Undibacterium parvum: one gene and its partners. Each later gene encodes a partner of the first gene's protein in a complex. Links are inferred from orthologs where the notes say so. Each region holds a gene or a part of one and is shown on either strand. Other genes may lie near its edges.

Region 1 (2,982 bases):
CACCGTTATGACGCAGCGCACCATTACAGTTCAAAATCTATGCGCCCAACAAATCTGCCACATCCAGCACCCGTTGCGCCAGATCGGCCAACTTCAGATTTTTTTCCATCGCCTGTTTGCGTAACCTTTGGTAGGCATCGTTTTCTGATAGCTGATGGCGCTCCATCAGCAAACCCTTGGCGCGCTCTATGGTTTTGCGCTCGGCCAACTTAGCCTTGGTATCCGATAATTCGGAACGCAGTTTTTGGTCGGCATTAAAACGCGCCATCGCCACATCCAGCACAGGTTTGATACGCTCGGTCTGCAAACCTGCCACCACATAGGCCGAGACCCCTGCCTCCATGGCTGCAGCCATATTGCTTTGATCACTGTCTTCCGTGAACAAAACGATAGGGCGTGGTGCATCGCGGGTCGCTAACACCATGTGCTCGAGAACATCACGCGCATCCGATTCGGCATCGATGATGATCATGTCGGGCTGCAATTGCGCAATGCGCTCGGTCATGTAGAGATCGCCAGGCAGTACCGCAATGATGTTGTAGCCAGCCTGCAGCAAGCCTATGCGTAAGGCGCGCGAGCGTGCCAGTTGCGCCTGCACATGGCTCTCCTGCTCATTTTCGACCGGGATAACGGTATTCACGACCACGATCCGTAAACTAGCTGCTTTCATATTTTGATACTCTAGAGTGCTGCTGATTGGCTGGTTAAGACCTATAATCTGTCTTTTACGGATACTTACTTCAACTAAGTAAGCAAAATCCGCACCAGATCAAGCTCAGAGGGCTTGTCGCTTTTGCAAAACATCTAAATAAGAAACCATTTTTAATGATAGTTCTCGGTATTGAATCCTCCTGCGATGAAACCGGCTTGGCCTTGTACGACACTGAACACGGCTTGCTGGCGCATGCGCTGCACTCGCAGATCGCCATGCATCAGGAATACGGCGGCGTCGTGCCTGAGCTCGCCTCACGCGACCATATACGGCGCGCCCTGCCCTTATTGACCGAAGTATTAACCCAGGCCAAGCTGGACAAACATCAGATCGACGCCATCGCCTACACCCAAGGCCCGGGGCTGGCCGGTGCCTTGCTGGTCGGGGCCTCGGTAGCCTGCGGCCTGGCGCTGGCATTAGATAAACCGGTCATAGGCATCCATCATCTGGAAGGGCACTTACTGTCCCCCTTGTTAGCGAGCCAGCCACCGCAATTCCCCTTCATCGCCTTACTGGTATCGGGCGGTCATACGCAATTGATGCGTGTGGATGGCGTAGGACAGTACAAATTACTCGGTGAAACGCTAGATGATGCGGCCGGCGAAGCCTTCGATAAATCGGCCAAACTGCTGGGTTTAACTTATCCCGGTGGGCCGGCGATTTCGCGTCTGGCCGAGTTTGGCGACCCCGCGGCGTATAAATTGCCACGTCCTATGTTGCACTCGAAAGACCTCAATTTTAGTTTTTCGGGTCTCAAAACTGCCGTATTAACGGTGGTAAAAAACCATAACACCGACATCTGCGAGCAAGACAAGGCCAATATCGCGCGTGGCTTTGTCGATGCTCTGGTCGACGTGCTGGTCGCCAAATCCATGACGGCACTCAAAGAACAAGGCTTAAAGCGTTTGGTGATCGCCGGTGGCGTCGGTGCCAATCAGCAATTGCGCACCGCCTTAAATGCCGCTGCCGCCAAGCGTCGTTATCAGGTGTTTTACCCCGAGCTGGAATTTTGTACCGACAACGGCGCCATGATCGCCTTTGCCGGTGCCATGCGCCTGCAACAAAATCCTGCGCTGGCAACGCGCGAGTATGGTTTTAATGTCAGACCGCGCTGGCCGCTGCATGAGTTGCAGACTTAGTTGCAGACTTAATGGCGGACTTAATGGTGATTTAAGACGTAAAAAAACGCAGAACTTGTTCTGCGTTTTTTATTTGGCGTTTCAAACTTAATGCATGAACTTACCGTCTTTACCGATCACGCTCAAATCGACATAGGTCGATGCGCTGTGATTACTGCTACTAAACTTCACCTGAAATCCGCCGGCGTTATAAGAATTCATCGATTCCAGCGCGCGTATCAAGCCATCCCGCGTTAAGCCACCACCGGCGCGTTTCAAACCTTCAACCATCACCTTGGCGGCGATAAAGCCTTCCAGACTGACATAGCCGACTTCACGGCCCGGCTTATTTGCATACAGATTTTTATATTCCTTCACCACTGCAGTGATGTCTTCCCAGGGAGCTGGCATGACTTGTGAAATCATCACGCCACGACCGTCTTTTCCCAGCTCTTTCGAGAGCGCCTGGCTGCCGACAAAGGAGATATTCCAAAACACCGGAGCGGCACTGGTATCCTTAATCATTTCCTTAATAAAAGCCGCACACGAAGTGTAGGCAGAGATCATGATCACCGCTTGCGGCTTTGCTAGCTTTAATTTGGCAACAGCGGCCGTCACATCGACGCTATTGCGCTCCACCGTCGCCAGACCAACCACTTCTATATTGCGTTTTTTCAGGGCACGGGTGACGCCTTCCAATCCGGCCTTGCCATACGCATCGTTTTGATAAAACACGGCAATGCGCTTGAGTGAAAGCGTCGTACTATGATCGACAATTTTTTCTGTCTCTTCAAAATAACTGGCACGGATATGAAAGACATTGCGGTTAAAAGGCTCACGTAGTGATTGCGCACCGGTAAATGGTGCAAAGAAAGGAATTTCTTCTTTATTCACCAGCGGCATGGCAGCATTCGAAGTCGGCGTGCCTACGTAACCGAATAAGGCAAACGCGCCTTCTTTTTCGATCAATTGCTTGGTGTTGGCGGCGGCTCTATCGGCTTCGTAGCCATCGTCCAATGTTTTCAATACGATCTGACGCCCGTTGACACCACCTTGCGCATTGATATGATCAAAATAGGCCAAAGCGCCATCGCGCATTTCAGTGCCCAATTGCTGCGCCGGACCAGATAAGGCCACCGACTGTCCTAAAAC
Region 2 (2,963 bases), 2.6 Mb from region 1 along the record:
AAATATTTTTTAATACCCTTGACGATGGCATCGGCCATCTTGTCCTGATAACTCTCGTCAGTTAACCTAGCCTCTTCTTCAGGGTTGGAGATGAAGGCGGTTTCTATCAAAATACTGGGGATATCCGGCGCTTTTAATACCGCAAACCCAGCCTGCTCAACTGATCCTTTGTGCAGGCGATTGATGCCGCCAATTTCACTCAAGACCACTTTGCCCAGCTTGAGGCTGTCGTTGATCTGTGCCGTGGTGGATAAATCGAGTAAGACACTAGCGAGTTGCTTGTCGTGGCTCTTTAGATTTACGCCGCCGATCAAGTCGGCCGCATTTTCTTTATTCGCCAGCCAACGCGCTGCGGTTGAGCTGGCACCCTTGTCGGATAAGACGAAGACCGAAGAGCCACGCGCACTGGATTCTACAAAGGCGTCAGCGTGTATTGACATAAACAGATCAGCTTGTACATTCCTGGCTTTTTGCACTCGGATATTAAGCGGCACAAAATAATCGGCGTCGCGCGTTAGCATCACCCGCATATTTGGCTGCTGCTCAATTTTTTCTTTTAATCGCTTGGCGATTGCGAGTACCACGTCTTTTTCGCGACTGCCACCATGCCCTAAGGCGCCAGGGTCTTCACCGCCGTGGCCAGGGTCAATTGCAATCGTGATCATGCGTATTAAAGCCGGTGCTTTGGAGTGACTCTTATCTGCATCTGGGGCAGAGGCCTGGGGCTGTATTTCTGGTAGCGAGGCAATTTTTGGATCGACTTTAGCTAAGGGGAATTCTTTCTCAGTAATTTTGTGCCAGTCGCCTTTTTCTATCAGGGCGGCAATCGGGTCGGGTGGATTAGCCGGGTACAGATCGAATACCAGTCTATGCTTATAGCTACCGACAGGTTGCAAGCTAAATACTTGAGGGCTAACTTCTTCTTTTAAGTCAAATACCAACCTGACCACATTCGGACGATTTTGCCCGACCCGTACTTGCTTGATATACGGGTCGTTCGCTTGAATTTTCGCCACCAGTTGTTTTAAGGTGGGGTTTAGTTCCAGGCCTTCTATGTCAACCACCAATCGTTCCGGATCTTTTACCGTGAAATGGCTGGTCTTGAGTTCGCTATCGTTCTCTAGCGTGACGCGGGTGTAATCACTGGCCGGCCAGACCCGCACCGCCAGTATTTGTGCCGCTCTGGCCAGTGATGGAACTAGTACTGAAATGAGTAAAGTACTCGTCGCTTTCAGCAGCGTGCGACGTGTTTTTGCAGTTACAGATTGGGTGCGAAGCGCAGTAGTGCTAGACATTCATTACCTTTGTCGGACAAGGCTTGCAATTCTACCTTACGTCCATGGCCTGCGATGCTTAAAAAAATATGTAGATCGGGCGGCGGGAGTATGCCTGCGGCCTTTTCCGACCACTCGACGATGCAAATATTGTTATCGTTGAACTCTTCGCGAAATCCCGCTTCCAAAAATTCTTCCGGGCTGAGCATGCGATAGAGATCAAAATGAAGTAGCGTCACGGCCCGTTGTTTGATGCTGATCTGATAGGGTTCGACTAGTGTATAGGTTGGACTCTTGACGTGCCCTTGATGACCCGCCGCATGTAAGATGGCGCGCGTCAAAGCGGTTTTGCCCGCTCCCAAGTCTCCATGTAGATGGATGCTCAGTCCCGGCAGTAAGCAAGGCGCTAAACTTTTTCCTAATGCTTGGGTGGCGGCTTCGTCGGCCAATATCGTTTTGTAAGACACTGCATTCCTTTTTTTACCTAGATCTGGCGATATTGTAAGGCGAATGTCTGGATTTATATATCCTAATTTCGCTTGCCAAGGTTTGCTGCACCCATCAAATAGATCAAGTCTAAACCCGCATTTTGATGGTTAATTTTTTTTTGGGGATTGCCTGTAGATGGATGAATTTTGTGTGGGCAATTCTGAGTTTTTTAAACTCACGTGGTTGGCAAATACAGCGGTAGCTCTGCTTGAGATTAGTTTGTGACTCGCTTGTGACTCGCTTGTGACGGCAAGTAAGTGAAATATTTCCCGGTGTTTGAGCTTATGCTTAAGTAGTGGCGCTTAGCTAAAGCATTCAATTGAGTACGTTGCGAGACGCACTACAAATTTTCGTGAAAAAATTAAAGCGCTTTGGATTTTTCGCCAATTGATAATGCAAGCGCTTTGAAAAATCTGGTTATACTTTGATATTATTTTTAATGTTGTGTAGTTTGACTACATAGCGTTTTGAGTGAAATCGTGGCTTTTGTGAGACATGTATAGTGTATGTTTCGATAAAATTGCTAATTAATGTGATTTTTTTAGCTCTTATTGATTGACACTAAATTTAGTTTTAGTACAAACTCTGGTTTAGATATTTAATTCTAAGTTCAGTGAAATGAATTAAGTTCTGATGGCGTTGGGTAAGTTGCCAAGGTCGCGCACTATCCCTGGTATAAGCATTTATATAAAAATAAATTGGAGAGATGAATGAAACATTTAGAAAATAAGCAGGCGCAGCAGAAGCGCTTATCTGGTTTGAATGCTCTAGTTTTGCGGATGACACCGATCGCTGCCGGATGCGCGGTCTTGCTGTCAACAGCCACCGGTACTGCATTCGCGCAGCAAGCCGAAGCCGTCAAAAATGATGCTGGAGCAGTAGAAAATGTTGTGGTTGTGACCGGTATTCGTCGCGGTATTGAGGCAGCTATCTCGGTAAAGAAAAATTCCAACTCTATCGTTGAAGCGGTTTCTGCCGAAGATATCGGTAAGTTGCCAGATACAAGTATCGCTGAGTCTATCGCTCGTTTGCCTGGTTTGGCTGCGCAGCGTGTTGGTGGTCGTGCCCAGGTGATCAGCGTGCGTGGTTTGTCGCCTGATTTTGCAACCACATTATTGAACGGTCGCGAGCAAGTTAGTACTGGTGATAATCGCAGTGTAGAATTTGATCAGTATCCGTCTGAGTTGCTCAGCGGTGTTA
Region 3 (3,044 bases), 990 kb from region 1 along the record:
GCGACCAGCACGGATGGCTGCATCAATTTTATCTGCCTACGCAAGCATGGCAGGCATAGCGAATATTCAGCTGCCAAGGCCGTCACCTCTTTGCCGCGCGGCAGCTCCGGTGCTGCAATCAAAACATTACTCAGATACGCTTTTGCGCCCCTTTGCACGCCCATCGCCAGTAACATATTCTCAAATAGCGCTTGGGCGCTAGCGGCCGCTTGATGTCTACGCGCGCCCCCGGCCGCATCGCAATACACGAATAGATAATCTGGTTTGGCACGGTCAGCCCGGAACAGAGCTTGCTCCGGCTTTTCTGACAAACCACACAGGCAAGCCGCGTGCTCTATCAGTTGGCCGTTTGAGACCGAGCCTTGTGCGGAGACGCCATGATCCTCACCGGCGGCGCTGCTACTCCAGGCCAAGTCTAAGCCGGCATCAAGTTCAGACTTTGGGACTGGGCTTGTTGCGAGTTCTTGCGGTGTTTCGATCTCAGGCAAATCAGGCAAGCCCAACACCGGCAGCAAATCCGCCACCCCGACCGGCACAGCGTTATCGGCCGACTCAGTGCGCTCAGTCGTATCTTGATGAGCTTCCTCGTTCAAGAAGAGCGCGAAAGCCGCCGTTTCATCTTCATTTTGAAGCGGCGCAGGCGCTGGCTCCGAGTTGACTGGTGTGACTGGTGTGACTGGCGGTTCTACAGCGCTAGCGCCCTGCACTGGAATCGGCGCATCGTGACGCAACTTCCAGAGCGGACCTAAGCTCATCTCACTGAGCAGAAAATCTCGTTTGTCATTCATCATAGTGTCGAATTCATTCAAAGTTCCATGCGCATCACGATCGCATCTTCACGCATATTATCGGCAACCGGGTAATAGGCTTTGCGTCGCCCTATTTCTGAAAAACCGTACTGCGTGTACACACTGATGGCGCGCAGATTGCTCAGCCTAACTTCCAGCAATACAGAAATAAACTTTTGTTCGCGGGCACTGGCGCACAGATGATCCAATACGCTGCGGGCGTAGCCTAAACCCTGGTACTGAGTGGAAATAGCAAAATTTAGCAAATGCATTTCGTCGACTACCGGCATCAGTACATAGTAAGCGATCAAATTATTACTCGCATCCTGCAAACCAACCATCTCGTGCGAATTATACAAAGAGTCATGGAAGTTTCCGCGTGTCCATGGATGGCTATACAGCTGCTGTTCTATCTCTAATACGCGATCAACATCAGCAAAACTCAGGCGATAAAATTGAGCTGTACTCATGAATTTTTTAACTGCATGCGTTCTATCGTCGTCAGGGCTATTTTGTTTCTCAAATACACAGGCTGCGCCATTTCCGGTGCAACTTGCTTGCCATCCGAAAAGTCCACCGCAGCCAATTGCGCCACTTGCGCAGCGTGCGGCATTTTAAATACGATCTTCATACTGCCAGTCTCAGCTGGAGCTGTTAATCCATTCCCCAGCACCAAGACACTCGCGTGTGCGTCCGCATAGGCGAGCGCGAGCTCTAGCGCTGACAAGGCAGGCTCACTGACCAGTTCCCAAGCTTGATTACGCAGACGATAATGAGCCCAATACACTTCAGCCATACGCGCATCTAACACACAGACAAAGTCAGCGTCACTGTTCTGCTCACGTGCCGCTTGCGCCATGGCTTGCAGGCTGATGATCGGCAATATCGGTAAATCCGAGCCATATGCCAAGCCTTGCACGATGCCGCAAGTGGTTCTAACACCAGTAAAGGCGCCGGGACCACAACCAAAAGCAATTGCCTGACATTGGCTTAAGCTTAAACCGGCAGCATTTAGCAGTTCTTGTATCGCAGGAAGTACGCCTTGCGAATGGGTCTGCACCCCAGTTAGCTCACGAATAGATAATTCGCCCTTGTTTAGCAGGGCAACAGAGGCGAGTTCGGTAGAAGTTTCAATAGCAAGTAATGTAGTCATAGACGTATTTTACCGCGCCAAGCCCCCCTTACGCGTACTTGCAGAGACAAACTTATGCAGAGCTACTGAAGGGCGAAGTGTTAGGTTAAAATAGTATATGGAAAAATTTCAAGAAAACACGGCCGATCTTTCCGTGATCAAGGCGAATTTACAAAACAAGAACTGGTTGGTTGCCTGCTTATGCGCTGCCTGGTGCGATACTTGTGGCGCCTATCGCCAGCAATTCGATTTACTTCAATTGCAGCATCCAGATAAGTGCTTTGCATGGATAGATATAGAGGATCAGGCCGATCTGGTCGATGCGGTAGATATAGAGAACTTCCCCACCATCTTAATTCAGCATGAAGAAAATATTATCTTCTTCGGCACCATGCTGCCGGATGCCGGGCAAGTGCATAGGCTACTCATGTCATTTGAAGATGGCTTGAAAAACCAATTAGAACAAGGGATCAAGATGCACAATCCATCCTTAACGCAAGATGTACCAGCTACTTGGAATCTGCGCCAACTCATACTCAACAGTGATTAACTTAAAATTTTAGCTGATACACCAGGCCGGAGAAATCGCAGATTAGGCATCCTTTGCAGCCTTGGATGAGAGTAATAATTTTGCCAGATCTGCCTGCTCAGGCGTCCCCTCTTTAATAATTTCTTCCCTCAGTAAATTTGCACCCTCGAAATCACCAATATCCTGGTAGGCAATTCCTAAATTTAGTTTGACCGCCATGGGCGACATAATATGTATTCCCGTTTCCGCTTGAAAATGCTTGTTCAATCCGGCACCGGAGACTTGCGTTAAATCCCGTATCGCTTCCAGACCGATCTTGCTACTAGCTGGCGCTGTGCTTTGCTCCTCGTCAGGCATGAAAAGCTTGGGCTCATCCAAACTCAACTCTTCCGTGACTCTAGGCAAACCGTTTTCAGATTGGATCTTTTGCGCTACATATCTATCATTCGAAAAACCATCATAGCGCCCACCGTATTGATAGGTATTGGCATCATGCTCAGCGGTCTGTTTAGGTATTGCTCTATTACTTTCAGAAGCACTTGCCGATTTAGCGAGCGCAACATCGTCCTGAACAGCCTCGGGCAAGCCATTGGTG

Evidence for each region.
Region 2: the proteins of tsaD (region 1) and tsaE are in contact, whole or in part, in a crystal structure (PDB 6N9A), measured with the Thermotoga maritima proteins. The link is inferred for Undibacterium parvum from one-to-one orthologs. Residues at the interface, in WP_004082750.1 of Thermotoga maritima: Cys10, Asp11, Arg49, His50, Leu82, Gly84, Gly135, Gly136, Glu154, Thr155, Leu156, Asp157, Asp158, Ser159, Glu162, Asp165, Lys166, Arg169, Leu170, Tyr175, Lys213, Thr214, Leu217, Tyr218, Gln221, Arg222, Asn324; in WP_004082108.1 of Thermotoga maritima: Leu37, Gly38, Lys46, Lys57, Val59, Lys60, Ser61, Thr63, Phe64, Thr65, Leu66, Met67, Val69, Pro71, Tyr82, Arg83, Leu84, Asp86, Asp88, Phe89, Asp93, Ile128, Asp130, Glu131, Arg134.
Region 3: the proteins of tsaD (region 1) and tsaB are in contact, whole or in part, in a solved structure (PDB 4WQ4), measured with the Escherichia coli proteins. The link is inferred for Undibacterium parvum from one-to-one orthologs.

What each region holds. Positions count from the first base shown.
Region 1 is NZ_CP034464.1:3,425,988-3,428,969, reverse strand. What follows is about bases 16-2,838. They hold tsaD (tRNA (adenosine(37)-N6)-threonylcarbamoyltransferase complex transferase subunit TsaD), read left to right. Parts: upstream 16-825; coding sequence 826-1,851; downstream 1,852-2,838. Other genes in these bases: EJN92_RS14970 (ABC transporter substrate-binding protein), read right to left, coding at 1,939-2,838; EJN92_RS14980 (ANTAR domain-containing response regulator), read right to left, coding at 38-670. Outside these bases: more of EJN92_RS14970, read right to left, coding at 2,839-2,982.
Region 2 is NZ_CP034464.1:798,567-801,529, reverse strand. The notes cover bases 1-2,804. They hold tsaE (tRNA (adenosine(37)-N6)-threonylcarbamoyltransferase complex ATPase subunit type 1 TsaE), read right to left. Parts: upstream 1,742-2,804; coding sequence 1,259-1,741; downstream 1-1,258. Other genes in these bases: EJN92_RS03475 (TonB-dependent receptor), read left to right, coding at 2,474-2,804; EJN92_RS03485 (N-acetylmuramoyl-L-alanine amidase), read right to left, coding at 1-1,295. Outside these bases: more of EJN92_RS03475, read left to right, coding at 2,805-2,963. UniProt on the Escherichia coli protein: Required for the formation of a threonylcarbamoyl group on adenosine at position 37 (t(6)A37) in tRNAs that read codons beginning with adenine.
Region 3 is NZ_CP034464.1:4,415,322-4,418,365, reverse strand. What follows is about bases 99-2,983. They hold tsaB (tRNA (adenosine(37)-N6)-threonylcarbamoyltransferase complex dimerization subunit type 1 TsaB), read right to left. Parts: upstream 1,942-2,983; coding sequence 1,255-1,941; downstream 99-1,254. Other genes in these bases: EJN92_RS19285 (FimV/HubP-related protein), read right to left, coding at 2,513-2,983; EJN92_RS19290 (thioredoxin family protein), read left to right, coding at 2,039-2,470; rimI (ribosomal protein S18-alanine N-acetyltransferase), read right to left, coding at 806-1,258; EJN92_RS19305 (uracil-DNA glycosylase family protein), read right to left, coding at 99-788. Also shown: more of EJN92_RS19305, read right to left, coding at 1-98; more of EJN92_RS19285, read right to left, coding at 2,984-3,044. UniProt on the Escherichia coli protein: Required for the formation of a threonylcarbamoyl group on adenosine at position 37 (t(6)A37) in tRNAs that read codons beginning with adenine.